2 regions of the Streptomyces sp. NPDC034037 genome follow, and region 2 is predicted to be linked to the other one. Evidence: predicted binding sites of a transcription regulator. Region 2 holds the regulator's gene; the other holds the start of a gene.
The links. The regulator HspR, encoded in region 2, represses chaperone genes until heat shock. The targets are predictions, from matches to a motif close to TTGAGNNNNNNNNNCTCAA.

Region 1: lon (endopeptidase La) is a predicted target of HspR. The motif match lies at 3,494-3,512, and genes of this name have one in related genera.

The regions. Positions count from the first base shown of each region.
Region 1 is NZ_JBVISC010000006.1:336,424-351,327, reverse strand. It holds gene ACZ516_RS22760 (sensor histidine kinase) at 1-609, opposite strand, end outside; gene ACZ516_RS22755 (response regulator transcription factor) at 623-1,363, opposite strand; gene ACZ516_RS22750 (spermidine synthase family protein) at 1,429-2,127, opposite strand; gene ACZ516_RS22745 (rhomboid-like protein) at 2,399-3,421, shown strand; gene lon (endopeptidase La) at 3,535-5,955, shown strand; gene ACZ516_RS22735 (lysozyme) at 6,019-6,852, opposite strand; gene ACZ516_RS22730 (MarR family winged helix-turn-helix transcriptional regulator) at 7,110-7,595, shown strand; gene ACZ516_RS22725 (hypothetical protein) at 7,639-8,484, opposite strand; gene ACZ516_RS22720 (sensor histidine kinase) at 9,060-11,927, shown strand; gene ACZ516_RS22715 (roadblock/LC7 domain-containing protein) at 11,936-12,478, shown strand; gene ACZ516_RS22710 (DUF742 domain-containing protein) at 12,475-12,903, shown strand; gene ACZ516_RS22705 (GTP-binding protein) at 12,884-13,501, shown strand; gene ACZ516_RS22700 (styrene monooxygenase/indole monooxygenase family protein) at 13,532-14,770, shown strand; gene ACZ516_RS22695 (C40 family peptidase) at 14,740-14,904, opposite strand, start outside.
Region 2 is NZ_JBVISC010000005.1:280,884-295,787, reverse strand. It holds gene ACZ516_RS19600 (FG-GAP repeat protein) at 1-902, opposite strand, end outside; gene ACZ516_RS19595 ((Fe-S)-binding protein) at 1,183-3,450, opposite strand; gene dnaK (molecular chaperone DnaK) at 3,831-5,690, shown strand; gene grpE (nucleotide exchange factor GrpE) at 5,690-6,403, shown strand; gene dnaJ (molecular chaperone DnaJ) at 6,437-7,630, shown strand; gene ACZ516_RS19575 (heat shock protein transcriptional repressor HspR) at 7,632-8,096, shown strand; gene ACZ516_RS19570 (hypothetical protein) at 8,253-8,798, shown strand; gene ACZ516_RS19565 (helix-turn-helix transcriptional regulator) at 8,761-9,543, opposite strand; gene ACZ516_RS19560 (helix-turn-helix transcriptional regulator) at 9,653-10,657, opposite strand; gene ACZ516_RS19555 (hypothetical protein) at 11,018-11,377, shown strand; gene ACZ516_RS19550 (pyridoxamine 5'-phosphate oxidase family protein) at 11,524-11,958, opposite strand; gene clpB (ATP-dependent chaperone ClpB) at 12,115-14,727, shown strand.

The DNA.
Region 1 (14,904 bases), on a different contig from region 2:
GCCCGACAGATACGGCCAGACCTCGAAGCGGCGGGCGCGCAGCGGTACGACGCCGTTGTCGAGGCGGGAGAGGTCGAGCAGGGTCTCCACGAGCCGTCCCAGGCGCTCGGTCTGCTTCAGGGCCGTGCGCATCGTCTCCGGGTCGGCGGCGGAGACGCCGTCCACGACGTTCTCCAGGACGGCGCGCAGGGCGGCGATGGGGGTGCGCAGCTCATGGCTGACGTTGGCGACCAGCTCCTTGCGCTGGGTGTCCTGGGCCTCCAGGTCGTCGGCCATGGCGTTGATCGTGGTCGCCACGTCGCCCAGCTCGTCGCGCCGGTCGGCGCCGCGCACCCGGCGCGTGTAGTCGCCGTGGCTCACCGCGCGGGCCACCGCGTTCATCTCGTCCAGCGGCGCGGTGAGGCTGTGCGCCACGAACTGCGTGATGAGCAGGGTGGCGATCACCGAGAAGACGGTGATGAACCGCAGCTCGGTCTCCGTCTTCATGGCCACCAGGAGCAGTCCCGTGGTGATGAACACCGAGACGACCACGAGGGCGCCGAGCTTGGTCTTGATGGAGAACGGCCGCAGCCCCTGGAACGGCCCGAAGGGTCCGAAGGGCCCGCTCACGGCAGGGCCGGCCTCACGGCGCCGGGGTCTCAAGGGCGTAGCCGACGCCGTGCACGGTGCGGATGCGCTCGGCGCCGATCTTGCGGCGCAGCGCCTTGATGTGGCTGTCGACGGTCCGGGTGCCCGACGCGTCCGCCCAGTCCCAGACCTCCGCGAGGAGCTGCTCGCGGGAGAGGACGGCGCGCGGGGTGTTGGCCAGGCAGACCAGCAGATCGAACTCGGTGGGCGTCAGGTGGACGTCCTCGCTGCGCACCCGCACACGCCGCTGGGCGTGGTCGATCTCCAGTTCGCCCAGGCGCAGGATGCCGCTGCGGGGCGTGGTCGCGGCGAGCGCGGCCCGCTCGACGCGGCGCAGCAGGACGTGCACCCGGGCCGCGAGCTCGCGCATCGAGAACGGCTTGGTCATGTAGTCGTCCGCGCCGACCCCGAGCCCGACCAGCATGTCCGTCTCGTCGTCACGCGCGGTGAGCATGAGGACCGGGACGGGCCGCTGGGCCTGGACCCGGCGGCACACCTCGAGGCCGTCGAAGCCCGGCAGCATGATGTCGAGGATCAGCAGGTCGGGCTGCCAGGCCTGGGCGGTGTCGACCGCCGAGGGACCGTCCGTGGCCGTTTGCACAACAAAACCCTCGGCCCGCAGCCGGGCGGCGATGGCGTCGACGATCGTCGGGTCGTCCTCGACCACCAGGACCCGGCGCTGGGCGCCGGGTGTCGCCGCCGTGGCGCTGTTGTGGGAGGTGTGTGTCTGCTCCATCGCCCGCCCCTGACACTGATCGCTTGTGTTCGGTCAGCAGGGTACGGGTCGCGAAGGCACCTCGGCTACGCAGCCCTGACGCCGAGGTGCACCACGTCCGGGACGCCTCGGGCAACGGGGATCTCTTCGGTTCGTACCCTCTGGAATCCGGCATTCCGTAGAGCGTCGTCGAAAGCGGACGAGGGCTTCGCGGACCACACGGCGAGCACTCCGCCCGGGGTGAGCCGGGCTTTGCAGGCGTCCAGACCGGCGGGCGAGTAAAGGGAGTTGTTGCCCGCCGTCACCGTCCAGTCCGGGCCGTTGTCGATGTCCAGACAGAGTGCGTCGTACGTGTCCGAGGGGCCGGACGGGGCGCCGGGAGCCCTCTGGAGGTGGCTGACCAGGTCCGTGTGAAGAATTTGCGTACGTGAGTCGGCGAGCGCCGCCGCGGACAGTTCGGCGAGCGGTCCGGCCCGATGCCAGTCGATGACGGCGTCCTCGCGCTCGACCACGGTGATGCGCCCCCAGCGGGGGTCGGCGGCGGCGTGCGCGAGGGAGAACCCGACGCCGAGCCCGCCGATCAGCACGCAGGGCTCCGGGCGGTCGTCGAGGGCGTCGCGTGCCGCGTCGACGAGCAGCCGCTCGGAGCGGCCGTCGGAGGTGTCCATCAGGAAACAGCCGTTGGCGATGATCTGGAGCAGCTCACCGTGGCGCCGCAGGACGACCTCGCCGTACGGACCCTCGCGCCGGTCGAGGACGACGGGGGCGGTGGTGGGGGTGCGCATGGCGTCAGCGTAGGCGCGGGGGCCGGTGGTTCTCCGGTGAACGCGCAAGTCCTCCCCCGGCGGTGCGCGGGACGGGGGAGTCCTGCCGCGGAACTCCGGTGAGGTGGGCGTTCGCGGGTAACGCTGAAGGTGCCGGCGGCGCAGAAGAGACGTGGGCAACGCGGAAGTCGCCTTGGAGGTTGCTGTGAATCGCGTCCCACGTGGCCCCGGTCATAGACAGTGCTCGAAAAGTGGGCAAAGGGTAGGGCGGGACGGAAGGAGCGCCTCACCCGTGAACCAGAGCGTCGAGTCCTCGGACACCCTCATCGCCCCCGGGCCCGGGGACCGTGAGCCGCCCACCCGCGCGGAGCCGCCCTCTCTGGCCGAGTCGCCCTCCCGCGTCGAGCCGCCCTCTCTGGCCGAGTCGCCCTCCCGCGTCGAGCTGCCCGCCCGCGTCGAGTCGCCCACCCGTGCCGAGCCGCCCACCCTGGCCGAGCCGCCATCCCGCGTCGAGCTGCCCGCCCGCGTCGAGTCGCCCGCCCGCGTCGAGTCGCCCACCCGTGCCGAGCCGCCCACCCTGAACGCGCTCCCGTGCCAGCCGGGCCGCCGTCCCGCGCCGCCCGGACCCCGCGCGCCCGCCGCTGATCCCGGCCGGGCCGAGGGCGGCGGCGCCCGGTCCCGGCGCGTCCGGGCCAGACCCTGGCGGCTGCTCCCCGATCCTTGGGCCACCCCCTTCACCTTCGGCTACGGGCTCGTCCTCGCCGCCACCTCCCTGCTGAGCCGGTACGCCGACCCGGACACGGTCGACGCGCTGCTCCGGAGCTCCAGCACCGACGTCGCGCACCTCGCGCACAACCCCGTCCTCGTCCTCGTCGCCAGCGCGCTGTGGATCGCGGGCGGCATCACATCGCCGTACGCGATCGGCTTCCTGCTGGTCCTGACCGCGCTGGAGCGCCGGATCGGCGGCTGGCGCACCGCCGGGGTCTTCCTGCTCGGGCACTCCGTCGCCACCTTGGCGACGGAGGTGCCGGTGGGGCTTTCGGTGCTCGCGGGGCATCTGCCGGACAGTTCGCTGCACCGCCTCGACTACGGCATCAGCTTCGGTGTCGCGGCCAGCGTCGGCGCGCTCGCCGGGCTGCTCACCCCCTGGCTGCGGTGGGCCGTGCTGGCCGGCTTCGGCTGGATGCTGGTCGACGACCTGATCGAGTTCGCCGATCCGATGACCAACTGGGGCCATCTCCTGGCGCTCCTGATCGGCATCTCCACCTGGCCGCTGCTCGGGCGCGGGCGCCGTTCCCAGGCGCGCGGCGCCTGATCCTCCCCGTCCCCCAGCGGGTGATCGCTGAGAGCGAACACCCCCGGGGGAACATTGCGGCACTCACAAGCATTGAGTCGGTACAGCTCAACTTGGATGCCGAAAGGGAGATCATGGCTACTGAGTCCACCTCGTACACCTCGCTCACTCTGCCTGTGCTGCCGCTCGACGACGAGGTGGTCCTGCCCGGCATGGTGGTCCCGTTCGACCTGTCCGACGCCGAGGTGCGCGCCGCCGTGGAGGCCGCGCAGGCCGCCGCCCGTGCCGAGGGCGACAGCAAGCCGAAGGTGCTGCTTGTTCCGCGCATCGACGGGACGTACGTCGCCACCGGCGTCCTCGGCACCGTCGAGCAGGTCGGGCGGCTCTCCGACGGCGACCCGGGCGCCCTCATCCGCGGCCGGGGCCGCGTACGCATCGGCGCCGGTACGACCGGGCCCGGCGGCGCCCTGTGGGTGGAGGGGCAGCAGCTGGACGACGCCGTCCCCGAGCCCCTGCCCGGCGCCGTGACCGAACTGGTCAAGGAGTACAAGGCGCTCGCCACCAGCTGGCTGAAGAAGCGCGGCGCCTGGCAGGTGGTCGACCGCGTGACGCAGATCGACGACGTCTCCGCGCTCGCCGACAACTCCGGTTACTCCCCCTTCCTCACCACCCAGCAGAAGATCGAACTCCTGGAGACCGAGGACCCGGTCGCCCGCCTCAAGCTGGCCACCGCCCAGCTGCGCGAGCACCTGGCCGAGCAGGAGGTCGCCGAGACCATCGCCAAGGACGTCCAGGAGGGCGTCGACAAGCAGCAGCGCGAGTTCCTGCTGCGGCGTCAGCTGGACGCCGTGCGCAAGGAGCTGCGGGAACTCAACGGCGACAGCAAGGACGCGGCCGAGGAGTCCGACGACTACCGCACCCGCGTCGAGGCCGCCGACCTGCCCGAGAAGGTGCGCGAGGCCGCCCTCAAGGAGGTCGACAAGCTGGAGCGCGCCAGCGACCAGTCGCCCGAGGGCTCCTGGATCAGGACCTGGCTGGACACCGTCCTCGAACTGCCGTGGAACGAACGCACGGAGGACGCGTACGACATCAAGGGCGCCCGGGCGATCCTCGACGCCGAGCACGCCGGGCTGCGGGACGTGAAGGAGCGCATCACCGAGTACCTCGCGGTGCGCAAGCGCCGCACCGACCGCGGCCTCGGCGTCGTCGGCGGCCGCCGGGGCGGCGCGGTGCTGGCCCTCGTCGGCCCGCCCGGCGTCGGCAAGACCTCGCTGGGGGAGTCCGTCGCGCACGCCATGGGCCGCAAGTTCGTGCGGGTCGCGCTCGGCGGCGTACGGGACGAGGCGGAGATCCGCGGACACCGGCGTACGTACGTCGGGGCGCTGCCCGGGCGGATCGTGCGCGCCGTCAAGGAGGCCGGGTCGATGAACCCGGTCGTGCTCCTGGACGAGATCGACAAGGTGGGCTCGGACTTCCGGGGCGACCCGGCCGCCGCCCTGCTCGAAGTCCTCGACCCGGCGCAGAACCACACCTTCCGGGACCACTACCTGGAGGTGGAGCTGGACCTCAGCGACGTCGTCTTCCTGGCGACGGCGAACGTCCTCGAAGCGATCCCGGAGGCGCTGCGCGACCGCATGGAGCTGGTCCGGCTCGACGGCTACACCGAGGACGAGAAGGTCGTCATCGCCCGCGACCACCTGCTCCCGCGCCAGCTGGACCGGGCGGGCCTGGAGAAGGACGAGGTCACCCTGGACGAGAGCGCCCTGCGCAAGCTCGCCGGCGAGTACACGCGGGAGGCGGGCGTACGGAACCTGGAGCGGTCCGTCGCGCGGCTGCTGCGCAAGGTGGCGGCGCAGCACGAACTGGGCGAGCGGGAGCTGCCGTTCACCGTCACCGACGAGGACCTGCGGGACCTCATCGGGCGGCCGCACCACGTCCCCGAGGCCGCCCAGGACCCGGCCGAGCGGCGCACCGCCGTGCCGGGCGTGGCCACCGGGCTCGCGGTGACCGGGGCGGGCGGCGACGTCCTGTTCGTGGAGGCATCCCTCGCCGACCCGGAGACGGGGGCCTCCGGGCTCACGCTCACCGGGCAGCTGGGTGACGTGATGAAGGAGTCGGCGCAGATCGCCCTGTCGTTCCTGCGCTCGCACGGGGCCGAGCTGGAACTGCCCGTCGGCGACCTGAAGGAGCGGGGCGTGCACGTCCACTTCCCGGCCGGCGCGGTTCCCAAGGACGGGCCGAGCGCGGGTGTCACGCTGACCACCGCCCTCGCCTCGCTGCTCAGCGGGCGCCAGGTCCGTACGGACGTGGCGATGACCGGGGAGATCTCGCTGACCGGCCGGGTGCTGCCGATCGGCGGCGTCAAGCAGAAGCTGCTGGCCGCGCACCGCGCCGGGATCACCACGGTGATCATCCCCAAGCGGAACGAGGCGGACCTCGACGACGTCCCGGCCGAGGTCCTGGACAAGTTGGAGGTGCACCCGGTCTCCGATGTGCGCCAGGTGCTCGAACTGGCCCTCACGGAGGCGGAGGTGCGGGTCGCGGTCGCCGCGTGAGCGAGCGGTGTCCGTGAGCGGTGGCCGGCCCTGCGAGGGGCCGGCCACCGCCCTGTGCGCGGGTCAGCCGTAGGCGAGCGCCTGGACGCGGTCGTAGGCGCCGTTGAACTTGTCGTGGTCCCCGACCGTGGGCCCGGACGAGGTGTACTGCCACATGGTGTGGAAGCCCCAGCCGGCCGGCAGCTCGCCCGGGCCGGTGTCGTAACGGGCGATCCACAGCGGGTTGCTGGCGCCGAAGCCGCTGTAGTTGCCGGTGCACTGCTTCCACCAGCTGGTGGCGGTGTAGATCACGGCGTCGCGGCCGGTGCGCGCCTTGTAGGTGGTCAGGAAGTCGCGGATCCAGCCGACCATCTCGGACTGCGACTTGCCGAAGCAGGCCGCCCCGTAGGGGTTCCACTCGATGTCCAGCGCGCCCGGCAGCGTCCTGCCGTCGCGCGACCAGCCGCCGCCGTTGCTCGCGAAGTAGTTGGCCTGGGTGGCGCCGCTGGAGGTGTCGGGCGTCGCGAAGTGGTAGGAGCCGCGGATCATGCCGACGTTGTACGAGCCGTTGTACTGCTGGGCGAAGTAGGGGTTCACGTAGTAGGTGCCCTCGGTGGCCTTGGTGTAGGCCCACTTCACTCCGCTGTTCCACAGCGTCGACCAGGCGACGTTGCCCTGGTGGCTGCTGACGTCGACGCCCTCGGTCTGGGTGGCGCCGCCGCCGCTGGGCAGACCGCCCTGGCCGTCGTGTGCGATGACGCCCTGGCCGAGCCGGGCGGAGCCGCGCGGGGGGATGTCGTCCGCCCCGGCCGCCGTGGGGAGCGACAGGAGGAGGGAGAGGGCGGTCAGTGCTGCGAGGAGAACCCCCGCCGGCGACAAGCGCGGGCGGCGGGCCGATCCGGGTCTGTGCACGGGCATGCGTGCCTCCGAAGGCCTCGGTGGTGCTCTGGGGGGACCTTGTGACATGTCGAATGGTGTGAACATGTCACTTGAAAAGCTACGCACGTAGACCGGGGGTGGGAAGAGGCGCACCGTCCCGCCGTTGGTCCACTCCTGTGGCGGTGCCTTGGGCACTCCGCCGCCGCGACCTTGCGAAATACTGGTCAGGCCGCCGGCGGCGGAGCCGCGGCGCGCGAGGCCTCGGGCGATGACTTTCAGAATCGGGAAAGCGGGACATGGGTGCTGCAGAAGAGGGCGTGCGGGGCGGGGCGCACGAGGACGCCGAGCCGGGGGCGGACCGCGAGTTCCTCTCCCTGGAGCGCGAGTTGTCCCTGCTGATGCGCCGCGCGCGGGCCTCGTCGGGTGAGATGGCGCGCCAGGTCCACCCCGATCTGGAGCCCGCCGCGTACGGCCTGCTCGTGTGCCTGGACGACTCGGGGCCGCAGCGGGCCACCGACCTCGCCGCGTACATCGGGGTCGGCAAGGCGACGATGAGCCGTCAGCTGCGGGCCATGGAGGAGCTGGGCCTTCTCGCCCGCGAGCCCGACCCGGCCGACGGGCGCGCCTGGCTCATCCGGCTCACCCCCGAGGGCCGCACCCGCTTCCGCACGGTGCGCGCCGCCCGCCGCGCCCAGTACGTGCGCCGGCTCCAGGGCTGGGACCGGGCGGAGGTCGCCGAACTGGCCCGGCTGCTCGGCCGCCTGAACGCGAGCGCGGACTAGACCGACGGCGGGCCGGCTCGGGCGGCGCGCGTCCCGTGCGGGGTCACAGTTCCACGTAGACCGCCGCCGCGTCGTCGTGTCGCTTGCCGCGGGGGAAGGTGAGGCGGTCGGGGTCGGCGTGTTCCAGTTCGCGGACCCGGTCGATGAGGTGCTGCGGGCCCTCCTTGTGCAGCAGCGCGAAGCACTCGCGCCAGTCGCCCTCGCGGAACGTCTCCACCCACCGCGTCACCCCGTCGGTGAGCGCCGCCACCGCCGTCACGTCCGCCCGCGCCATCTCACCGGTGACCGCGCGCAGGGCGGCCGAGGGGTCCGCCGCGGCCGTGAAGAAGCCGTCCTCCGCGTTGCGCAGGGCCTCGACCGCCGCTCCGTACGCGCGGCCCGCCACCTCCCGCTCGGCGGAGCCGCGCGGCAGGGCGCGCACCTGGTCGCGCAGGGCTTGCACGGGGGGCGACATCTCGGCCAGGCGCCGGTCGAGGACGGCGGTCACCTCGCCGCCGGGGCCCGCGAGCAGGAGCGCCGAGTCGGACAGGACCAGATGTTCGACGCGCTCGGCGTCCCACCGCACCAGCACGACGGTTGCCTGAGGCGTGCGAGGGTGAGAAAGGTCACAGGTTGAACCATGTGCGTCGGCGGTACGCGAGATACCGGCCGACAAGATCTCAGGGAGCGTCATATCCCGTCGCGAAACGGACAGTTCCCCCAGTGCGCCGCCGAGGCGCGCGGTGAACCAGGGAACGGAATGCAGACACCCCACCGCTCCCTCGGGCGGCGTCACACCGTCCAGCAGGACGAGGGATCCGCCGTGTCCGGACGCGGGAAGCGCGACCGAGGCGTAGTCCTCGTTGGGGCGAGCGGGGTCTCCGGGCTCGGTGGCGAGTTCGATGCGCATTCGGCCAGTCTGCCCGAGGCCCGCGCGGGGGTCGCCGGAAGCGGGCGAAGGGCCCCGCGCCGGCCCGTACCGGCGGGCCACGCGCCGGAATTGGACCGGAATGATCAACTCCGCCGGGGTGTGGCGGCGCATCCTGCCAAAGCCCGCCGGGCACGTCCAACCGGCGCCCCGCATATGCCCGCTGTTCCTCACCCCGGGACTTGCCCGCCAACTCCCCGCCGATGTTCACTCCTTCGGGTGGCCAGGCAGGCGATGCGCGACCGCCACCCACCGGCACTGGAAGGGTCAGGTGCCGTAACCGGGGGCGCGCTCGTGTTGACGGATCGTCACCCGGGCCCAAGGGCAGACGAAAAACAGGAATGCGAGCACCGGTGCAGAAGATGCGGCCTCGGCGCAAAGGCAAGCAGACGGCCCCCGAAGGGGCCACGCCGGGCGCGACCACACCGACGGAGCGTGCGCCGGAGCGCACGGCCGCGGACCCCGTGACGGCAGCGGCAGGAGTGGACGCGGCCCGGCCCTCGGGAGCGGCTGCCCCGCCCCCTCCCGCCACCGGAGCCCGTCCCATTGGACCTGACATGACACCGTCAGGGGCATCGGCCGGGGCGGCGGCAGGGGCACCCCCCGGGGCAGCGGCCGGAACGCCCGCGGCAACACCCGAGGGAGCCTCGGCGGGCGCGCCCGCCGGTTCCGCCGCGCCGGCCCCCGCCGGGGAGGCCGGCCCGGCCTCGCCCGCCGCCAAGGCGGCCGCCGCGGCCGCCGCCGGCGTCGGCAAGAAGCCCACCGCCCGAGTCCGCAACCGGCTGGTCATCGCCGTGGCCGTGGTGGCCGCCGCGATCGTCGGCGCGGGCGCGCCCGCCGTCATCGCCGCCTCCGAACGGCTCAACGACACCCAGAACCTGGTGACCCTCGCCGAGCACACCCAGCAGGCGGTCTCCCTCGGCCACTCGCTGGCCGACGAGCGCGACGAGGTCACCTCCTTCATCGCCGCGGGACGCCCCGAGGGCAAGGGCCTCTCCGAGAGCCGCAGCGCCCGCGTGGACCGCCAGATCGACGAGCTGCGCGCCGCCGACGCGCCCGCCGGGCTCCGCGCCGAGCTGGCCGACGTCGCCGCCGTCCGCCGGGCCGCCCTCACCGGCAAGAGCACCGCCCTCGAAGCGCACGAGGCGTACTCCAAGGTCATCGCCGAACTCCACGGCCTCACCCGCGACCTGGCCGAGCAGCTGCCCGCCGAGGTCAACAAGGGTGGCTTCGCCCTCGCCGACCTCGACCACGCGGTCGAGCAGGCCGCCGCCGCCCGGGGGCTCCTCCTGGCGGCCCTGGCCGTCCCCGGCGGCACCGGCGCCCCCGAGCTCGACCCGGTCACGGGCCTGCCCGTCACCGACGGCGAGGACTCCTCGGCGGACGCCGAGCGCCGCGACGGCCTCAGTGCCGCCGCCCAGCGCGCCCACGTCCGCGAGCTGGCCGCGCTCGCCGACTTCCGCGACGCCGCCGACGACCCCGCGCGGTCCGCGTACGACTCGACGGTCACGGGACCCGAGGTCGGCGCCGCCGAGAAGTACCTCGCCGAGCTCACCGACCGGCCCACGCTCTCCGCCGCCGAACAGCGCTACGACCGCAAGAAGCTGGACGCCGCGCTCTCCGCCCGCATCGAGACGATGCGCGGCGCCGAGTCCGCGCTCGGCGTGGAGCGCACCAAGCGCCTCGCCCAGCTGCGCGACGACGACGTGACGGCCCTGGAGATCCGCGTCGCGCTCGTCGGCGTCCTCCTGCTCGTCGCCGTCGGCGTCTCCATGGCGATGGCCCGCTCGCTGACCCGGCCCCTGGCTGTCCTGCGGCTCGGCTCCGCCCGGCTGGCCGCCGAGCCCGAGCCGCAGGAGCCGATCCGCTTCACGGGCCGCGACGACGAGTTCGCCCAGGTCGTCCGCTCCGTCAACGCCCTGCACGCCCACGCGGCGGCCCTCACCGAGCGCCTGGGCACCTTGGAGACCGACCGCAAGCACCTCATCGGCAAGCGCCAGGCCATGGCCGACGAGCGCGAGGCCCTGCGCGCCGAGCTGGCCGAGGCCTCCGCCCACCTGGAGCGCGTACGCCGCTCCATCCACGGCACCTTCGTCAACCTCGCCCTGCGCACCCTCGGCCTGGTCGAGCGGCAGCTGGCCGTCATCGAGAACCTGGAGGACCGCGAGCAGGACCCCGACCGGCTCGCCACGCTCTTCAAGCTCGACCACTTCGCCACGGTCATGCGCCGGCACAGCGAGAACCTCCTGGTCCTCGCGGGCGCCGAGCACGGCCACCAGCACCCCGGCCCGGTCCCGCTGGTCGACGTCATGCGCGCCGCCGTCTCCGAGATCGAGCGGTACGAGCGGGTGCGCATCGCCACGCTGCCGCCGCACGCGCACATCGCGGGGTTCGCCGCGGACGACATCAGCCACCTGACCGCCGAACTCCTGGAGAACGCCACCTCGTTCTCGCCGCCGGACGCGGCCGTCGAGGTGTCCGGCTGGCTCCTGGAGAGCGGCGAGGTCATGCTCTCCGTGCAGGACGAGGGCATCGGCGTCCCCCAGGACCGCATGCGCGAACTCAACGCGCGCCTGAGCGACTTCGACCCCGACGACGCGTACGACCAGGAGAGCGGTGAGGGCCTCGGCCTCGGGCTCTACGTCGTGGCGCGCCTCGCCGCCCGGCACGGTGCGCGGGTGCGGCTGCGGGAACAGAAGCAGGGCGGCGTCGCGGCGGTCGTGGTGCTCCCCAAGTCGATCCTGGCCGAGGCGCCCTCCTCGGCCGCGGTGGTCACCCCGCCGCGGGGCGGCGAGCCCGTCACGCACCTGCCGGGCTCGGAGGCGGAGGCCAACTCCAACGTCCTGCCGGGGCGGGCCACCGGGACCCCCGGCGAGGACCCGCTGATCGCGGCGGCCGAACGGACGCTGGAGACGGCCCTCCCGAAGCGGACGCAGGACCCCGCGCCCGACCCCGACCCCGAGACCGACCCCGCGCCCTCGTCGGACGCCGAGGAGACGAGCGCGTCGGCCGCCGCTGCCTCGCCCTCCGCCGAGACCACCATGGAGCTGTTCGCCCCGCCGGCCCCGGAGGCGGAGCCCGAGCCCGAGACCCGTACCTCGCCCGAGACGGGGCCCGGGGCCGCGTCGCCCAAGTGGGAGCGCGTCACCGACAAGGGGCTGCCCAAGCGCACCCCGAAGATCACCTCGCCCACGACCGCCGCGCCCAGGCAGCGCAGCGGCTCCGTGGACGCCGAAGCGCTCCGCCGCCGCCTCGGGGGGTTCCACCAGGGCGCGCAGAGCGGCCGGCGGGACGTGGAGGCCGAACTGGCCGCCGGGGAGGACCCCGCGCAGGCACCGGAGCCGTCGGCCCGGTCGGAACGTAACGACAAGAACGCGAAAGCCGCAGACGTAATGGGGGACTCAGTCGAGGAGGCAAGCAGTTGACTGCGCCCATGCGCACGCCCAGTTCTTCCGCCGGACCCACCACAGCCGGAGCCACCACAGCCGGACCCACCACAGCCGGAGCCGCGGCAACGGGTCTGAGCAGTGAGGCCCGCAACCTGCACTGGCTGCTGACGAACCTCGTGGAGGAGGTGCCCGGCATCCTGTCCGTCGCGGTGGTCTCCTCCGACGGGCTGCTGCTGCTCTCCTCCGACCCCGGGCAGGGCGCCGAGCGGCCCGCCGCGCACCCCAAGGGCCCCAAGGGCTCCAGCGCCGACCTCGCCACCATCGTCTCCGGGCTCTGCTCGTTGACCATCGGCGCCGCCAAGCTGATGGACGGCGGGGGAGTCAAGCAGACCGTGGTCGCGATGGAGGAGGGCAGCCTCTTCGTCATGTCGATCAGCGACGGCTCGCTGCTCGGCGTGCACGCCACCCCGGACTGCGACATGAGCGTCGTCGCGTACCACATGGCGCTCTTCGTCGGCCGCGCCGGCCACGTCCTGACCCCCGAGGTCCGCAGCGAACTGCGCCAGTCGATGGAGAGCGCCCGATGAGCGCCGGCGGCGGCACCGGCCGCAGGGCGCCGAAGCTCCCCCAGCGCGGCGGCGACCGCAAACCCGCCCGCGTCCGCCCCTACTCGCTGACCGGCGGACGGACCAGGTTCGGTCACGTCCTGCTCGTCGAGACGTTCGTGGCGAGCCACCCGGAGCTGGAGGCCGCCGAGGAGCGCCGCGAACTGCCCAAGGGCACGCTCGCCAGGGTGATGCCCGAGATGCGGGCGATCGTCGAGATCTGCCGCCGCATGCGCACCGTGGCGGAGATCGCCGCCCTGCTGAAGATGCCGCTCGGCGTGGTCCGCGTACTGATCAGCGACCTCGCCGACCAAGGAAAGATCCGCGTGTACGGAACGGGCCACGGCCCAGGACAGCCCGACCGCGCACTGCTGGAAAGGGTGCTGAGTGGACTCCGCCGTCTCTGAACTCCTCGCCGAAGAGGGTCAGTTGCAGGCCTGGCAGACCGACCGGTCGCGCGCCCCGATCGCCACGAAGATCGTGGTGGCGGGCGGCTTCGGCGTCGGCAAGACGACGCTCGTGACCGCCGTCTCCGAGATCACGCCCCTCCAGACGGAGGCGCTGATGACCCAGGCGAGCGCCGACACCGACGACCTGAGCGGCACCCCCGACAAGACGACCACCACGGTCGCCATGGACTTCGGCCGCATCACGCTCGACGACGACCTGGTGCTCTACCTCTTCGGCACGCCCGGTCAGCAGCGCTTCTGGTTCATGTGGGACGACCTGGTGCGCGGCGCGATCGGCGCCGTCGTGCTCGCCGACACCCGCCGCCTGTCGGACTGCTTCCCGGCGCTCGACTACTTCGAGAGCTGCGGCCTGCCGTACATCGTGGCCGTCAACCACTTCGACGGCAGCGAGCGGTTCGAGCCGGCCGATGTGCGCGAGGCGCTGACGGTGCCGCCGCACATACCCGTGCTGATCATGGACGCCCGGCAGCGGATCTCGGTGATCGAGTCACTGCTCGCCCTGGTCGGCCGCGCGCTGGACGTCACCCCCGAGTAGCGTCACCCTGAGTTCAAGAGAAGGACCCACATGCGGAAGATACTTGTCGTGGGAGCCGGTCAGTCCGGGCTCCAGATCGCCCTCGGGCTCCAGGCGCGGGGGTACGAGGTCACCCTGATGTCCAACCGCACGGCGGACGAGATCCGCTCCGGGCGGGTCATGTCCACCCAGTGCATGTTCGACACGGCGCTCCAGCACGAGCGCGACATCCAGGCGAACTTCTGGGAGTCGCAGGCGCCGAGGATAGAGGGCGTCGGCGTCTCGGTCGCCGGCCCCGACGGCTCCCGCGTCATCGACTGGGTCGGCAAGCTGGACGGGTACGCCCAGTCCGTCGACCAGCGCGTGAAGATGGCGGGCTGGATGGAGACGTTCGCGCAGCGCGGCGGCCAGCTGGTCATCCACGGCGCGGCGGTCTCCGACCTCGACTACTTCTCCCGCGCCTACGACCTGGTGCTCGTCTCGGCGGGCAAGGGCGAGCTGGTGTCGATGTTCGAGCGCGACGCCTCCCGTTCCCCCTTCACCGAGCCGCAGCGCGCCCTTGCGGTCGCCTACGTCCACGGTCTCGGCCCGCGCCCCGAGCACCCCGAGTTCGACGCGGTGCGCTGCAACCTCGTGCCCGGTGTCGGCGAGCTGTTCGTGATGCCGACCCTCACCACGTCCGGCCGCGCGGACATCCTGTTCTGGGAGGGCGTCCCGGGCGGCCCCCTCGACGTCTTCCAGGGCGTCAAGGACCCCAGCGAGCACCTGGCGCTCACCCTGGAACTCCTGGAGAAGTACCTGCCCTGGGAGTACGCGCGCGCCACCAAGGTCGAGCTGACCGACGCGGGCGGCACGCTGGCCGGGCGCTACGCCCCGACCGTGCGCAAGCCGATCGGGCGGCTGCCCGGCGGCGGCGCGGTCCTCGGCGTCGCGGATGTGGTCGTCGCCAACGACCCGATCACCGGGCAGGGCTCCAACTCGGCGTCCAAGTGCGCCGCCTCCTACCTCTCCTCCATCGTCGAGCACGGCGACAGGCCGTTCGACGAGGAGTGGATGCAGTCGGCCTTCGACCGCTACTGGGACACCGCGCAGTGGGTGACCAAGTGGACCAACGCCATGCTGGGCGCCCCGCCGGAGCACGTCCTGAACATCCTCGGCGCGGCGGGGCAGCTCCAGCCGGTCGCCGACCGGTTCGCGAACGGCTTCAACGACCCGGCCGACTTCGAGAACTACTTCTACGACCCGGCCAAGGCCGCCGCCTACCTGGAGTCGGTCGCCGCCGGCGCCTGATCGCCGCCGTGGCCCAGGTCGCTGCCCGAGGTCGCCCCCTCGGGCAGCTCGGGCGGGGTGTAGCCGCGCACGGGCCGGCGCCCCGGGTCGGGCCGTACCGCGCCGAGGACGGGGTTCGCCGCGATCGGCGACAC
Region 2 (14,904 bases):
GGCCGGACGTTGCCGACGGCGAGGTCCGTCGTGCCGTCGCCGTCGAAGTCGCCGGCGGCCAAGGCGGTGTTGGTGGAGTCACCGGTGGACCACAGGCCCTTCCACTCGCCCGACTTCCGGCTGACCACCTCGGTGCCGCTGATCTCCATGCCGGAGTAGGCCAGGGCGATGTCGTCGCCGCCGTCGCCGTCGAAGTCGCCGCTGGTGACGACGCTCGGGCCGGCGAAGTGCCAGCTCCGGATGGTGGAGAGCGTGGCGGAAGAGCCCGCGGTGAAGGGGCCCGGCCGCATGCGCAGGGCGCTGGATTCGTCGAAGTGGGTGTTGAGGGCGATGTCCTTGTCGCCGTCCTTGTCGAAGTCGCCCGTGGTGAGCAGCGCTCCGTAGTTGCCGGACTCGCCCTCTCCGGTGGCCGCGGTGAAGCCGCCCTTGAAGCCGCTCGCGGAGCCCCAGACGACGGTGACGCTGCCCGCGTCCAGGGTGGTGCCCATGTCCTCGCCGGGGGTGCCGACGACCAGGTCGCTGTAGCCGTCGCCGTTCATGTCGTTGGAGTCGACGGCCTTGCCGAACTTGTCGCCCGCCTCGACGGTGCCGGGCACACCCGCGGTGGACTGGCTGACCGTCGTCGAGCCGTGCTTGCCGAGACCGGACGCGCCGCCCCAGACGACGTTGACGTAACCGGCCTTGGCCTTGCCCGCGACGGTGGCGCCCGGCACGCCGACGGCCAGGTCCACGTAGCCGTCGCCGTTGTAGTCGGCGCGCAGCTCGGAGGGGGCGGGGGTGGCGGACGCGCTGCCCGCGGTCAGGCCGGTGAGGCCGAGGGCCGTGGCGGCGCAGACCGCGCCCGCGGCGAGGAACTTGTTGCGCGCGGTCCTGCGCGCGGTCGTGCGCACGTGCTGAGTCACTGAGGAAGTCTCCAACCGGGTGATGACATGGACGCCGAAGTCAGAAGTACGGGGCAGGGCGTCTGCGGGCTCGACGTGAGCCGCTGGGAAAGATCGTTTCCGTGGGGTGTGACTCGTGAGGCGTACGAAGGGTTGTGCGCCGGGGGCGGCGGAGTGAGCGCCGGGTGAACGGGGCGCCACGGTGCCGTTCGCGGCACGAACGCGTCAGGCCGGCCCCGCCCCGAAGGGCGGAACCGGCCTGGGCGTCGTTCCGGGACGCGGACCGTCGTATCCGTAGGCGCTACTTGACCGGCTCGGGCTCCGGCGCGTCCGTGGACTCCTCATCGTCCGCCGGGTCGGCCGGCGTCTTCACGGAGTCGAGCAGCAGCTGCGCGACGTCGACGACCTGGAGGGACTCCTTCGCCTTCCCGTCGTTCTTCTTGCCGTTGACCGAGTCGGTGAGCATGACCAGGCAGAACGGGCAGGCGGTGGAGACGATGTCGGGGTTGAGGCTGAGCGCCTCGTCGACCCGCTCCGTGTTGATGCGCTTGCCGATGCGCTCTTCCATCCACATGCGCGCGCCGCCGGCGCCGCAGCAGAAGCCGCGCTCCTTGTGGCGGTGCATCTCCTGCTGGCGCAGGCCCGGGACGGCGGACATGATCTCGCGCGGGGGCGTGTAGACCTTGTTGTGCCGGCCCAGGTAGCAGGGGTCGTGGTAGGTGATCAGGCCCTCGACCGGGGTCACCGGGATCAGCTTGCCCTCGTCGATGAGGTGCTGGAGCAGCTGGGTGTGGTGGATGACCTCGAAGTCGCCGCCGAGCTGCGGGTACTCGTTCGCGATGGTGTTGAAGCAGTGCGGGCAGGTCGCGACGATCTTCTTCGCCGACTTCGGCTTCTTGGTCGACTCGTCCTCGTCGTCCTCGCCGTACGCCATGTTCAGCATCGCGACGTTCTCCTGGCCGAGCTGCTGGAACAACGGCTCGTTGCCCAGGCGGCGGGCGGAGTCACCGGTGCACTTCTCGTCGCCGCCCATGATCGCGAACTTGACGCCCGCGATGTGCAGCAGCTCCGCGAAGGCCTTGGTGGTCTTCTTGGCGCGGTCCTCCAGGGCGCCCGCGCAGCCGACCCAGTAGAGGTAGTCGACCTCGGTGAGGTCCTCCACGTCCTTGCCGACGATCGGGACCTCGAAGTCGACCTCCTTGGTCCACTCCACGCGCTGCTTCTTGGCGAGCCCCCAGGGGTTGCCCTTCTTCTCCAGGTTCTTGAGCATCGTGCCCGCCTCGGACGGGAACGCGCTCTCGATCATCACCTGGTAGCGGCGCATGTCGACGATGTGGTCGATGTGCTCGATGTCCACCGGGCACTGCTCGACGCAGGCGCCGCAGGTGGTGCAGGACCACAGGACGTCCGGGTCGATGACGCCGTTCTCCTCGAGGGTGCCGACGAGCGGACGCTCGGCCTCCGCGAGGGCGGCGGCGGGGACGTCGGCGAGCTGCTCGGCCGACGCCTTCTCCTCGCCCTCCATGGTCTTGCCGCCGCCCGCGAGCAGGTAGGGCGCCTTGGCGTGCGCGTGGTCGCGCAGCGACATGATGAGCAGCTTCGGGGAGAGCGGCTTGCCGGTGTTCCAGGCGGGACACTGCGACTGGCAGCGGCCGCACTCGGTGCAGGTGGAGAAGTCCAGCAGACCCTTCCAGGAGAACTGCTCGACCTGGGAGACGCCGAAGGTGTCGTCCTCGCCCGGGTCCTCCCAGTCGATGGGCTTGCCGCCACTGGTCATGGGCTGGAGCTCGCCGAGGGTGGTGGAGCCGTCCGCGTCCCGCTTGAACCAGATGTTCGGGAAGGCCAGGAAGCGGTGCCAGGCGACGCCCATGTCGGTCTTCAGGGCGACCGTAATCATCCAGATGAACGAGGTCGCGATCTTCACGCCGGCGAAGAGGTACGTGAGGTTCTGCAGCGTGGAGACGTCCAGGCCCTCGAACGCGGAGACCAGGGGGTACGAGATGAAGAACGAGGCCTCGTAGCCGTCCACGTGGTGCTGGGCGCCCTCCAGGGCGTGCAGCGTGAAGATGCAGATGCCGACGATGAGGATGACGGTCTCGACGAAGTACGCCTGGCCGGTGTTCGAGCCGGCGAAGCGGGACTTGCGGCCCGGCTTGTCCGGCCGGTTCAGCTGCCGGATGACGATCAGCGTGGCGATGCCGAGCACGGTCATGGTGCCGAGGAACTCGACGAAGACGTTGTACGGCGCCCAGTCGCCGATGATCGGCAGCATCCAATCGGCCTGGAAGAGCTGGCCGATGGCGTTGACGATCGTCAGCAGCAGCGAGAAGAAGCCCACCGCCACGAACCAGTGCGCGACGCCGACGATGCCCCACCGGTTCATGCGCGTGTGGCCGAGGAACTCCTTGACCACGGTGAGCGTGCGCTGGACGGGGTCGTCGGTCCGGGTGCCGGCGGGGACGGGCTGGCCGAGCCGCATGAACCGGTAGATCTGCACGATGGCACGGCCGAACAGCGCGACGCCGACCGCGATTAGGACCAGCGACACGATGATCGCGGCGAGTTGCATTGGGGGGCTCCTCGGGCCTGCGAGGCGGGACTCGTCGTAGCGGACTAGGGCTGATTACTAAGCGGTAACTTATGCAGTCCGTCTGAGACTACCCACTTACCCGGTCGCACTGTAGCCAGCAAGGCGGTGATCTGCGTCGCTCAGGCAACCCTTCCCCGGCGCGCCGCGGTACCGGGGGGTGCGCCCCGAAGGGGCCCGGGGAACTGCGCGCCCAGCCACATGTGGCCCGCAGCCGGGTTCCGGACCCCCGGGAGGCACCGACTTGCGCGTAAGCCCTGGATAAGAGTTGAGCCCCCTCGACTCACATCTGTTGACGCAAGCGCAGCGCTCATGCATCCTTGAGCCAGATCCACTCAAGAAGTACCTCTGGAGGAATCGAAATGGCACGTGCGGTCGGCATCGACCTGGGCACGACTAACTCCGTCGTCAGCGTTCTGGAAGGCGGCGAGCCCACCGTCATCACCAACGCCGAGGGCGCCAGGACCACGCCGTCCGTCGTCGCCTTCGCGAAGAACGGCGAGGTGCTGGTCGGCGAGGTGGCCAAGCGCCAGGCGGTCACCAACGTCGACAGGACCATCCGGTCGGTCAAGCGCCACATGGGCACCGACTGGAAGGTGGACATCGACGACAAGGGGTTCAACCCCCAGCAGATCTCCGCGTTCATCCTCCAGAAGCTGAAGCGCGACGCCGAGGCGTACCTGGGCGAGAAGGTCGCGGACGCGGTCATCACCGTCCCGGCGTACTTCAACGACTCGGAGCGCCAGGCCACCAAGGAGGCCGGTGAGATCGCGGGTCTGAACGTCCTGCGCATCGTCAACGAGCCCACCGCCGCCGCCCTGGCCTACGGCCTGGACAAGGACGACCAGACCATTCTGGTCTTCGACCTCGGCGGCGGCACCTTCGACGTCTCGCTCCTCGAGATCGGTGACGGCGTCGTCGAGGTGAAGGCCACGAACGGCGACAACCACCTCGGTGGTGACGACTGGGACCAGCGCGTCGTCGACTACCTGGTCAAGCAGTTCAACAACGGCCACGGCGTGGACCTCTCCAAGGACAAGATGGCGCTCCAGCGCCTGCGCGAGGCGGCCGAGAAGGCCAAGATCGAGCTGTCCTCCTCCACGGAGACCACGATCAACCTCCCGTACATCACGGCCTCCGCCGAGGGCCCGCTGCACCTGGACGAGAAGCTCACGCGCGCCCAGTTCCAGCAGCTCACGTCCGACCTCCTGGAGCGCTGCAAGACGCCGTTCCACAACGTCATCAAGGACGCGGGCATCCAGCTCAGCGAGATCGACCACGTCGTCCTCGTCGGCGGCTCGACCCGCATGCCGGCCGTCGCCGAGCTCGTCAAGGAGCTGACCGGCGGCAAGGACGCCAACAAGGGCGTCAACCCGGACGAGGTCGTCGCCATCGGCGCCTCGCTCCAGGCCGGTGTCCTCAAGGGCGAGGTCAAGGACGTCCTGCTCCTCGACGTCACCCCGCTGTCCCTCGGCATCGAGACCAAGGGCGGCATCATGACCAAGCTCATCGAGCGGAACACCACGATTCCGACGAAGCGCTCCGAGATCTTCACGACGGCCGAGGACAACCAGCCGTCGGTCCAGATCCAGGTCTACCAGGGCGAGCGCGAGATCGCGGCGTACAACAAGAAGCTCGGCATGTTCGAGCTGACGGGCCTGCCGCCGGCCCCGCGCGGCGTCCCGCAGATCGAGGTCTCCTTCGACATCGACGCCAACGGCATCATGCACGTGACCGCGAAGGACCTCGGCACGGGCAAGGAGCAGAAGATGACCGTCACCGGCGGCTCCTCGCTGCCGAAGGACGAGGTCGACCGCATGCGCCAGGAGGCCGAGCAGTACGCGGACGAGGACCACAAGCGCCGCGAGGCCGCCGAGTCCCGCAACCAGGGCGAGCAGCTCGTCTACCAGACGGAGAAGTTCCTCAAGGACAACGAGGACAAGGTCCCGGCCGAGGTCAAGACCGAGGTCGAGGAAGCCGTCGGTGAGCTGAAGGAGAAGCTCAAGGGCGAGGACACCGCCGAGATCCGCACCGCCACGGAGAAGGTCGCGGCCGTCTCGCAGAAGCTGGGCCAGGCCATGTACGCCGACGCCCAGGGCGCGCAGGCCGCGGGCGGCGCCGAGGGCGCGGCCCCCGGCGGCGAGCAGGCCAAGGAGGACGACGGAGTCGTCGACGCCGAGATCGTCGACGACGAGAAGGACCAGAAGGGCGGCGCCGCCTGATGACCGAGGAGACCCCGGGTTTCGGCGAGAGCGCCGACAAGCCTGACGTCCCCTCCGGCGCCACCCCTGACGACGCGGCGCCCAAGGCCGCCGAGCCCTCCACCGAGGAGGGCCCGGCGGCCCCGGCCGGGGACAAGGACAGCAAGACGTCCGCCCAGGATGTGGGCCTGACCGCCCAGCTGGACCAGGTGCGCACCGCGCTCAGCGAGCGCACGGCGGACCTCCAGCGGCTGCAGGCCGAGTACCAGAACTACCGCCGCCGCGTGGAGCGGGACAAGGTGACGGTGAAGGAGATCGCCTCGGCGAACCTCCTCTCCGAGCTCCTGCCGACCCTCGACGACATCGGCCGCGCCCGTGAGCACGGGGAGCTGGTCGGTGGCTTCAAGTCGGTCGCCGAGGCGCTGGAGACCGTCGTCGCCAAGATGGGCCTGCAGCAGTTCGGCAAGGAGGGCGAGCCCTTCGACCCGACGATCCACGAGGCCCTGATGCACAGCTACGCACCGGACGTCACCGAGACGACGTGCGTCGCGATCCTGCAGCCGGGGTACCGCATCGGCGAGCGCACCATCCGCCCGGCGCGGGTGGCCGTCGCCGAGCCCCAGCCCGGCGCGCAGCCGGCCAAGGGCGAGGAGGCCGCCGAGAAGGCCCCCGAGGGGTCCGCGGCCGCCGAGGGATCGGACGAGAAGGAGACCGGTGGCCCGGACGAGGGCTGACGGCGACGACATGAGTGAGGAGGGACGTCGGGGATGAGCACCAAGGACTTCATCGAGAAGGACTACTACAAGGTCCTCGGCGTCCCCAAGGACGCCACCGAGGCCGAGATCAAGAAGGCGTACCGGAAGCTCGCCCGCGAGAACCACCCGGACGCCAACAAGGGCAACGTCAAGGCGGAGGAGCGCTTCAAGGAGATCTCCGAGGCGAACGACGTCCTCGGTGACCCCAAGAAGCGCAAGGAGTACGACGAGGCGCGTGCCCTCTTCGGCAACGGCGGATTCCGCCAGGGCCCCGCAGGCGCCGGCGGCACGTTCAACTTCGACCTGGGCGACCTCTTCGGAGGCGGCGCCCCGGGCGGCGGTGGGGCGGCCGGCGGCGGCTTCGGGGGCGGTCTCGGTGACGTCTTCGGGGGCCTGTTCAACCGCGGTGGCGCGGGTGCCGGTACCGGCACGCGTACGCAGCCCAGGCGCGGCCAGGACATCGAGTCCGAGGTCACGCTGAGCTTCACGGAGGCGGTGGACGGCGCCACGGTGCCGCTGCGCATGTCCTCCCAGGCCGCCTGCAAGGCCTGTTCCGGCACCGGCGACAAGAACGGCACGCCGCGCGTGTGCCCGACCTGCGTCGGCACGGGCCAGGTCTCGCGGGGCGGTGGCGGCGGCTTCTCGCTGACCGACCCGTGCGTGGACTGCAAGGGCCGGGGTTTGATCGCCCAGGACCCCTGCGAGGCCTGCCACGGCTCGGGGCGCGCCAAGTCCTCCCGCACCATGCAGGTGCGCGTCCCGGCCGGGGTGAGCGACGGCCAGCGGATCAGGCTCCGCGGCAAGGGCGCGCCCGGCGAGCGGGGCGGCCCGGCCGGCGACCTGTACGTGGTCGTGCACGTCGACGCCCACCCCGTGTTCGGCCGCAAGGGCGACAACCTCACGGTCACCGTGCCGGTGACCTACCCCGAGGCGACGCTGGGCGGCGAGGTCAAGGTCCCGACGCTGGGCGGACCCGCCGTCACGCTGAAGCTGCCCCCGGGCACGCCCAACGGCCGTACGATGCGGGCCCGCGGCAAGGGCGCGGTCCGCAAGGACGGCACCCGGGGCGATCTCCTGGTGACGGTGGAGGTGTCGGTCCCGACATCTCTGTCGGACGCCGCCAAGGAGGCCCTGGAGTCCTACCGCGAGGCGACCGCGGGGGACGACCCGCGGGCAGAACTGTTCCAGGCCGCGAAGGGAGCATGAGATGGACGGCCGCCGTCGACAGTCCGGATTCAGTAGGGCGTACCAACTCACCGACGAGACGCCGGTGTACGTCATCTCGGTGGCCGCCCAGCTCAGCGGCCTGCACCCGCAGACCCTGCGCCAGTACGACCGCCTGGGCCTGGTCTCCCCGGACCGCACCGCGGGCCGCGGCCGGCGCTACTCCGCCCGTGACATCGAACTGCTGCGCACGGTGCAGCAGTTGTCGCAGGAGGAGGGCATCAACCTCGCCGGCATCAAGCGCATCATCGAGCTGGAGAACCAGGTCGCGGCGCTCCAGTCGCGCGTCGCGGAGCTGTCCGCGGCCGTGGAGGGCGCCGCCGCGGCCATGCAGCAGCGCGAGGCGGCGGTGCACGCCTCCTACCGCCGCGACCTCGTCCCGTACCAGGACGTGCAGCAGACGAGCGCGCTCGTGGTGTGGCGGCCCAAGAGGACGCACGAGCAGTAGGGGCACCGAGGGCATAACCGAGGGCATAGGGGACCGGCGGCGGTTCGCAGGGCCTGAGTAGGCTGACGCGGGAGCCGGGAGGTGGCAACCTCCCGGCCCCCGTTCGCTGTTTTCCGCTGTTGGTTTTCCGCTGTCGAACGGGGAGTTGAGCCGGCCATGGCCATGGTGGGGCTGTTCTGGATCGCCGAGGGCGATGTGTACGTGGGCGCGAAGCCGTCCGGGCTCGCTCCCGGGGTGCGGCTGACGCCGGAGGGCGTGGCGGCCCTCGGGGACCGGCAGTCGGCGTTCTGGCCCTGGGCGGACGTCCACACGCTGACCATCGACGACGTACCGGTGAAGTCGTTCAAACGGCATGTGGGCGTGGCCGTCGACCTCGTGCTGACGGTGGGCCTCGGCGGCCCGGACGAGGCCCCGACGATGACGGTGCGGATCGGCGGCGCCACGGGGGAGACGGAACTGACCGCGTACACCGCCGCGGCGGTGGGCTACTCCGCGACGGAGTACGACCTCTCCCGCGCGCTGCTCGGCCGCCTCACCCAGGGTGCGGCCACCCTCCTGACGACGCTGTCGGCGATGGCCGAGTGGGGCCGCCGGCACGAGGGGGGCTCGCCGCGGGCGGCCGCGCGGGAGGCGCTGCTGCGCGAGTGGCTGGCGGTGGCGGACGCTACTGGTCCCGCTCCAGGAGCCCCGAGCGGCCGATGAGGTAGCCGAGCTGGGCGCGGCTGCCGCTGCCGAGGGTGGCGGCGAGCTTGGCGATGTGGACGCGGGCCGTACGGATGTTCATGCCGAGGCGGTCGGCGATCTCGGCGTCGGTGAGGCCTTCGACGAGCAGGCCCGCGATGGCCCGCTGACGAGGTGTCACGCCGCCCTCGGAGACCTGCGGGGCGGCCTGCGGCCACATGGGCGTGGCCAGCCGCCACAGCCGCCGGAAGGTGGTGGTGAAGTACTCCACGAGGGCCGGGTGGCGCACCTCCAGGGCGATGCTGCGGTCCTTGCTCGCCGGGATGAACGCGACGGTCCGGTCGAAGACGAAGAGGCGGTCGGTCACCTCGTCCAGGGTGCGGGCCTCGGCGTCGCCGTGCAGCTGCTCCAGATAGCCGAGCACGGGCAGGGAGTGGCGCGTCGTGTGCTGGTAGAGGGTCCGCATCCGGCAGCCGCGGCTGAGGATCGCCTGGTCGCGCGGGAAGGCCTCGGCCAGTGTCTCCGGCGGCCGGGTACCGCCGGGCTGAATGGCCAAAAACTCCTCCCTGACGTCGTTCATCGCGCGGTCGATGGCCGCGTTGATGCGGCCGACGCCGTCCAGGACGGTGATGTGCGCCTCCGGGAAGGAGGCGCTCGTGACGTCCTCACCGCGGATGCGACCGGCGCGGAGGGCCCGGCGCAGGTATACGGCCGAGCCCGCCTCGCAGAGATCCGTCACTGCGTGCGTCGTGAGTTCCCTGGCCATGTGTGCTCCCTCCCGCTCGGTTGAAGCGCGGCGATTCTATGCAGAGGGTGCGGGCGCGGACCGTCCCGCCGTGATTGAAGTGTCCACTTCTGGCGGCTGGTTCGGGCGGCTACTTCGGGCGGTCCGGACTGAGCTTCGCCTGGTCGAGGATTCCCGACTGGGCGATGAGGTAGCCGAGCTGGGCGCGGCTGCCGCTGCCGAGGGCCGCGGCGATCTTGGCGATGTGGGCGCGGCAGGTGCGGACGTTCATGCCGAGCCGACGGGCGATCGCCTCGTCGACGTGACCCTCGATCAACAGCTTGGCGATGGAGCGCTGGACGCCCGTGATGCCGTTGGGCGCGATGTCGTAGGGGACTTCCTCGGTCAGCGGGACCGCGCGCTCCCAGAGCTGCTCGAAGACCTTGCTGAGGTACTCGACCAGGCCGGGGTGGCGCAGTTCGAGGGCCACGCGCCGGTCGTCGCTCGCCGGGATGAAGGCCACGGTCCGGTCGAATATGATCAGCCGCTCGATCAGCTCTTCCAGGGTGCGGACCTGCACCTTGCCGCCCGAGATGCGGTCCACGTAGGCCAGCGTTCCCTGGCTGTGGCGGGCGGTGTGCTGGTAGAGGGTGCGGATGCTGACGCCGCGGTCGGTCAGGGGCCGGTCCCGCTCCAGGGCCTGGGTCAGGGCGTCCACCGGGCGGCCGCCGCCGGGCTGGATGGTCAGCACGGAGGTGTTGCACTCGGCGGTGGCCGAATTCAGCGCGGCGTTGATGCGGTCGAAGCCCTCGAGGACGGTGATCGCGTGGATGTTCGCGGGGCTCTGGGCGCTGATCGTGACGAACTGTTCGAAGGAGTCCGTCAGTTCGATGGCGAGCCGCCTGCGGTCCTGGATCTCGCGTTCCAGCGGGTGCAGACGCTGGGCGAGGGCGACGGAGGGAGGAACCGGACGGAGCCAGTTGGCGTCATCCGGATCCGGGTGCAGCAGTGCGAATTCCACGAGGCAAGGGGCCAGTTCCGCTTCGACACGATTGATGCGTCCGGAACGCAGCGCGTTGGCGTAAAGCCGTGCCCCCTCGTCGCACAGGTCAGTGACAGCATGGGGATGTGTCGGTTTTGTGTTGCTTGTGGTCATATCTCCACCCCCCAGGGTCCTGAACGTGCAAGAACATGATGCATCGCTCCTGTGGCGTTGACATGCCTGAATGAGCCATCGTCTTCATGGCCGGGGGAGAGGAATCCATCAAGTGAGGACGAAGCCGACTATGCGCGTGAGAATACTTGGCTCAGTGCTTGCCGCGGTCTTCTCTGCCGCTGTGGCCCTCGGTGCCCAGAGCGGCTCGGGCCTTGGCAGCGGAAATTCCGCGGTGGCGAACCCGGCGGACACCGGTTGGACCAGCGTGCAGGCGCTTCCGGTGGACACCGGTTGGACCAGCGTGGAAGCGCTCCCGGCGGGGGACACGGGCTGGACCGTGGGCCCGAAGGGTGCGCACACATGAGCACTCCTCCTGACGACCGCACCTTCCGCCGCGAGATGGCCACCGCCTATCGCTCCGGATGGCACTTCATCGATCTCGTGACCGCGATCCCGCATCGCGGCGACTCGCTGATGGTCACCCTGCTCGGCGAGCCGATCGTCGTCACCCGCGACGACGAGGAGGAGATCCGCGCCTACCGGTGCCTGCGGCGGCCGCGAGGAGCGCCGCAGCCCGTGCGGTGTGCCATCCGGTACGGGATGGTCTTCGTCAATCTCGACCGCCGCGACCACCAGGTGGTCGGAGAGGGCGAACAGCAGGACCCGGGGGCCATGACGAGCGCCCCGGACAGCATCACAGCCACCCCCCGCAGCGCCTGACGCGATTCCCCCGTCGTTGTAGATCGCGCAGGTGCTTCCCCCAGCAGCGGCGTCACCGTGGACCTGAACACGGTGGCGCCGCTGTGGCGTGCGCGGCCGGTGGCGCTCATGCGGCGTGCGGCCGCCGGCGCCGGGTCCGCGCGGGCTCAGGCCTTGCCCAGGGCGCGGGTGACCTCGATCTCGATCAGGACGCGGTCGGGGTTGGGCGAGGGGCGCCGCTCGTAGCGCGCCTCGTAGCGCGTCTCCGCGTCCTCGATCCGCTCCGGTTCCGTCCTGATCGTCGCGCGGCCCTCCAGCGTCGCCCAGCGCCGGCCCGCGAACTGGCAGACCGCCACCCGCGCCCCCGGCCCGTCCGGCGCGCCCGCCGCCGCCAGGATGTGCGCGACCTTCCTGCTCGTCCTGCGCGCGAGGACACGGGCGGTGCCGGTCTCGGGGTCGTAGGTCACGCCGACCGGCACCACGTGCGGGGTGCCGTCCGGGCGCAGGGTGGTCAAGGTGCACAGGTGCCGTTCGCGCCAGAAGCTGAGGTAGGGCTCGGGCGGATGCCGCGGATCTATCGGCGCGGATGCGTGGCTGCTCATGGACCGGAACATAGCCGCCCCGCCTTCCGACCGCTGCCTTGAGTGGAATAGACTCAACTTTGTGTACGTTGATTAAGTCAGCGTGAGAGGGAAACCCGGCCGTCGGCCGAGTTCAGGACCCGTACCCCGTTCGGTCCGTAAGGAGGACAAGCGCACGTGGACGCAGAGCTGACCAACAGGAGCCGCGCCGCCATCAACGCGGCCGGTGACCGGGCCGTACAGGACGGCCACCCCGACCTGACGCCGGGGCATCTGCTGCTCGCCCTCCTGGAGGGCCAGGACAACGAGAACATCACCGACCTGCTCGCCGCGGTCGACGCGGACCAGGCGGCCGTGCGCGCGGACACCGAGCGGGCCCTGGCCGCGCTGCCGAGCGTGACCGGGTCCACCGTCGCGCCGCCGCAGCCCAACCGCGAACTGCTCGCCGTCATCGCCGACGCCGCGCAGCGGGCGAAGGAGCTGGGCGACGAGTACCTCTCCACCGAGCACCTGCTCATCGGCATCGCCGCCAAGGGCGGCCGGGCCGGACAGGCCCTCGCCCAGCACGGGGCCACCGACAAGAAGCTGCTGGAAGCATTCGAGACGACAAGGGGAGGGCGCCGGGTGACCACACCCGACCCCGAGGGTCAGTACAAGGCGCTGGAGAAGTTCGGCACCGATTTCACCGCCGCGGCCCGGGAAGGGCGCCTGGACCCCGTCATCGGGCGGGACCAGGAGATCCGGCGGGTCGTGCAGGTGCTCTCGCGCCGCACCAAGAACAATCCCGTGCTCATCGGTGAGCCCGGCGTCGGCAAGACCGCCGTCGTCGAAGGCCTCGCCCAGCGCATCGTCAAGGGCGACGTGCCGGAGTCGCTGAAGAACAAGCGGCTGGTCTCCCTGGACCTCGGCGCGATGGTCGCGGGCGCCAAGTACCGCGGCGAGTTCGAGGAGCGCCTGAAGACCGTCCTGTCCGAGATCAAGGAGAGCGACGGCCAGATCATCACGTTCATCGACGAGCTGCACACCGTCGTGGGCGCCGGCGCCGGCGGCGACTCCGCCATGGACGCGGGCAACATGCTCAAGCCGATGCTGGCCCGCGGCGAGCTGCGCATGGTCGGCGCCACCACCCTGGACGAGTACCGCGAGCGGATCGAGAAGGACCCCGCCCTGGAGCGGCGCTTCCAGCAGGTCCTGGTCGCCGAGCCGTCCGTGGAGGACTCCATCGCGATCCTGCGCGGCCTCAAGGGGCGCTACGAGGCGCACCACAAGGTCCAGATCGCCGACAGCGCCCTGGTGGCCGCCGCGACGCTCTCCGACCGATACATCACCTCCCGCTTCCTGCCGGACAAGGCCATCGACCTCGTGGACGAGGCCGCATCCCGGCTGCGCATGGAGATCGACTCCTCGCCCGTCGAGATCGACGAGCTCCAGCGCGCCGTGGACCGGCTGAAGATGGAGGAGCTGGCGCTCAGCAAGGAGACCGACCCGGCGAGCAAGCAGCGCCTGGAGAAGCTGCGGCGCGACCTCGCCGACAAGGAGGAGGAGCTGCGCGGGCTCACCGCGCGCTGGGAGAAGGAGAAGGAGTCCCTCAACCGCGTCGGCGCCCTGAAGGAGAAGCTGGACGACCTGCGCGGCCAGGCCGAGCGCGCCCAGCGCGATGGCGACTTCGACACCGCCTCCAAGCTGCTCTACGGCGAGATCCCGACCCTGGAGCGCGACCTCGAAGCCGCCTCCGAGGCCGAGGAGGAGGCCGTCCAGGCCAAGGACACCATGGTCAAGGAGGAGGTCGGCCCCGACGACATCGCCGACGTCGTCGGCTCGTGGACCGGCATCCCCGCCGGGCGCCTCCTGGAGGGCGAGACGCAGAAGCTGCTGCGCATGGAGGACGAGCTGGGCAAGCGGCTGATCGGCCAGCACGAGGCGGTGCGCGCCGTCTCCGACGCGGTGCGCCGCACCCGCGCCGGGATCGCCGACCCCGACCGGCCCACCGGCTCGTTCCTCTTCCTCGGCCCCACCGGTGTCGGCAAGACGGAGCTGGCCAAGGCCCTCGCGGACTTCCTCTTCGACGACGAGCGGGCCATGGTCCGCATCGACATGAGCGAGTACGGCGAGAAGCACAGCGTCGCGCGGCTCGTCGGCGCCCCGCCGGGCTACGTCGGCTACGAGGAGGGCGGCCAGCTCACCGAGGCGGTGCGGCGGCGTCCGTACAGCGTGGTGCTCCTGGACGAGGTCGAGAAGGCGCACCCGGAGGTCTTCGACGTCCTGCTCCAGGTCCTCGACGACGGGCGCCTGACCGACGGGCAGGGCCGGACGGTGGACTTCCGCAACACCATCCTGGTGCTGACGTCCAACCTCGGCAGCCAGTACCTGGTCGAGCCGCTGACCTCCGAGGAGGAGAAGAAGCAGCAGGTCCTGGAGGTCGTGCGGTCCTCGTTCAAGCCCGAGTTCCTCAACCGGCTCGATGACCTGGTGGTCTTCTCCGCGCTCACCAAGGACGAGCTGGCGCACATCGCCGAGCTCCAGATCGGCCGGCTCGCCAAGCGGCTCGCCGAGCGGCGCCTGACCCTGGAGGTCACGCCCGAGGCGCTGGCCTGGCTGGCCCTGGAGGGCAACGATCCGGCGTACGGCGCGCGTCCCCTGCGGCGCCTGATCCAGACGTCCATCGGCGACCGCCTCGCCAAGGAGATCCTCGCGGGCGAGGTCAAGGACGGCGACGTGGTCCGCGTGGACCGCTCCGAGGACGGCCTGCGGGTCGGCCCCTCACCGGCCGCGCCGGGCAAGCAGCTGTAACGCCATCCCGTCTGCCGCCCCGCGCCCCTGACGGGGGGTGGCCTGACGCCCTCAAGGGGCGCGGGGAACTGCGCGAGGACGGACCACCTCCCGCGGTCGGCAGACGGCGGAAACCGGGCAGACGCGGTGCCGGGGTTGCTAGGGGCACCCCATGGTGGGAGAGGATGGCGCCAATCC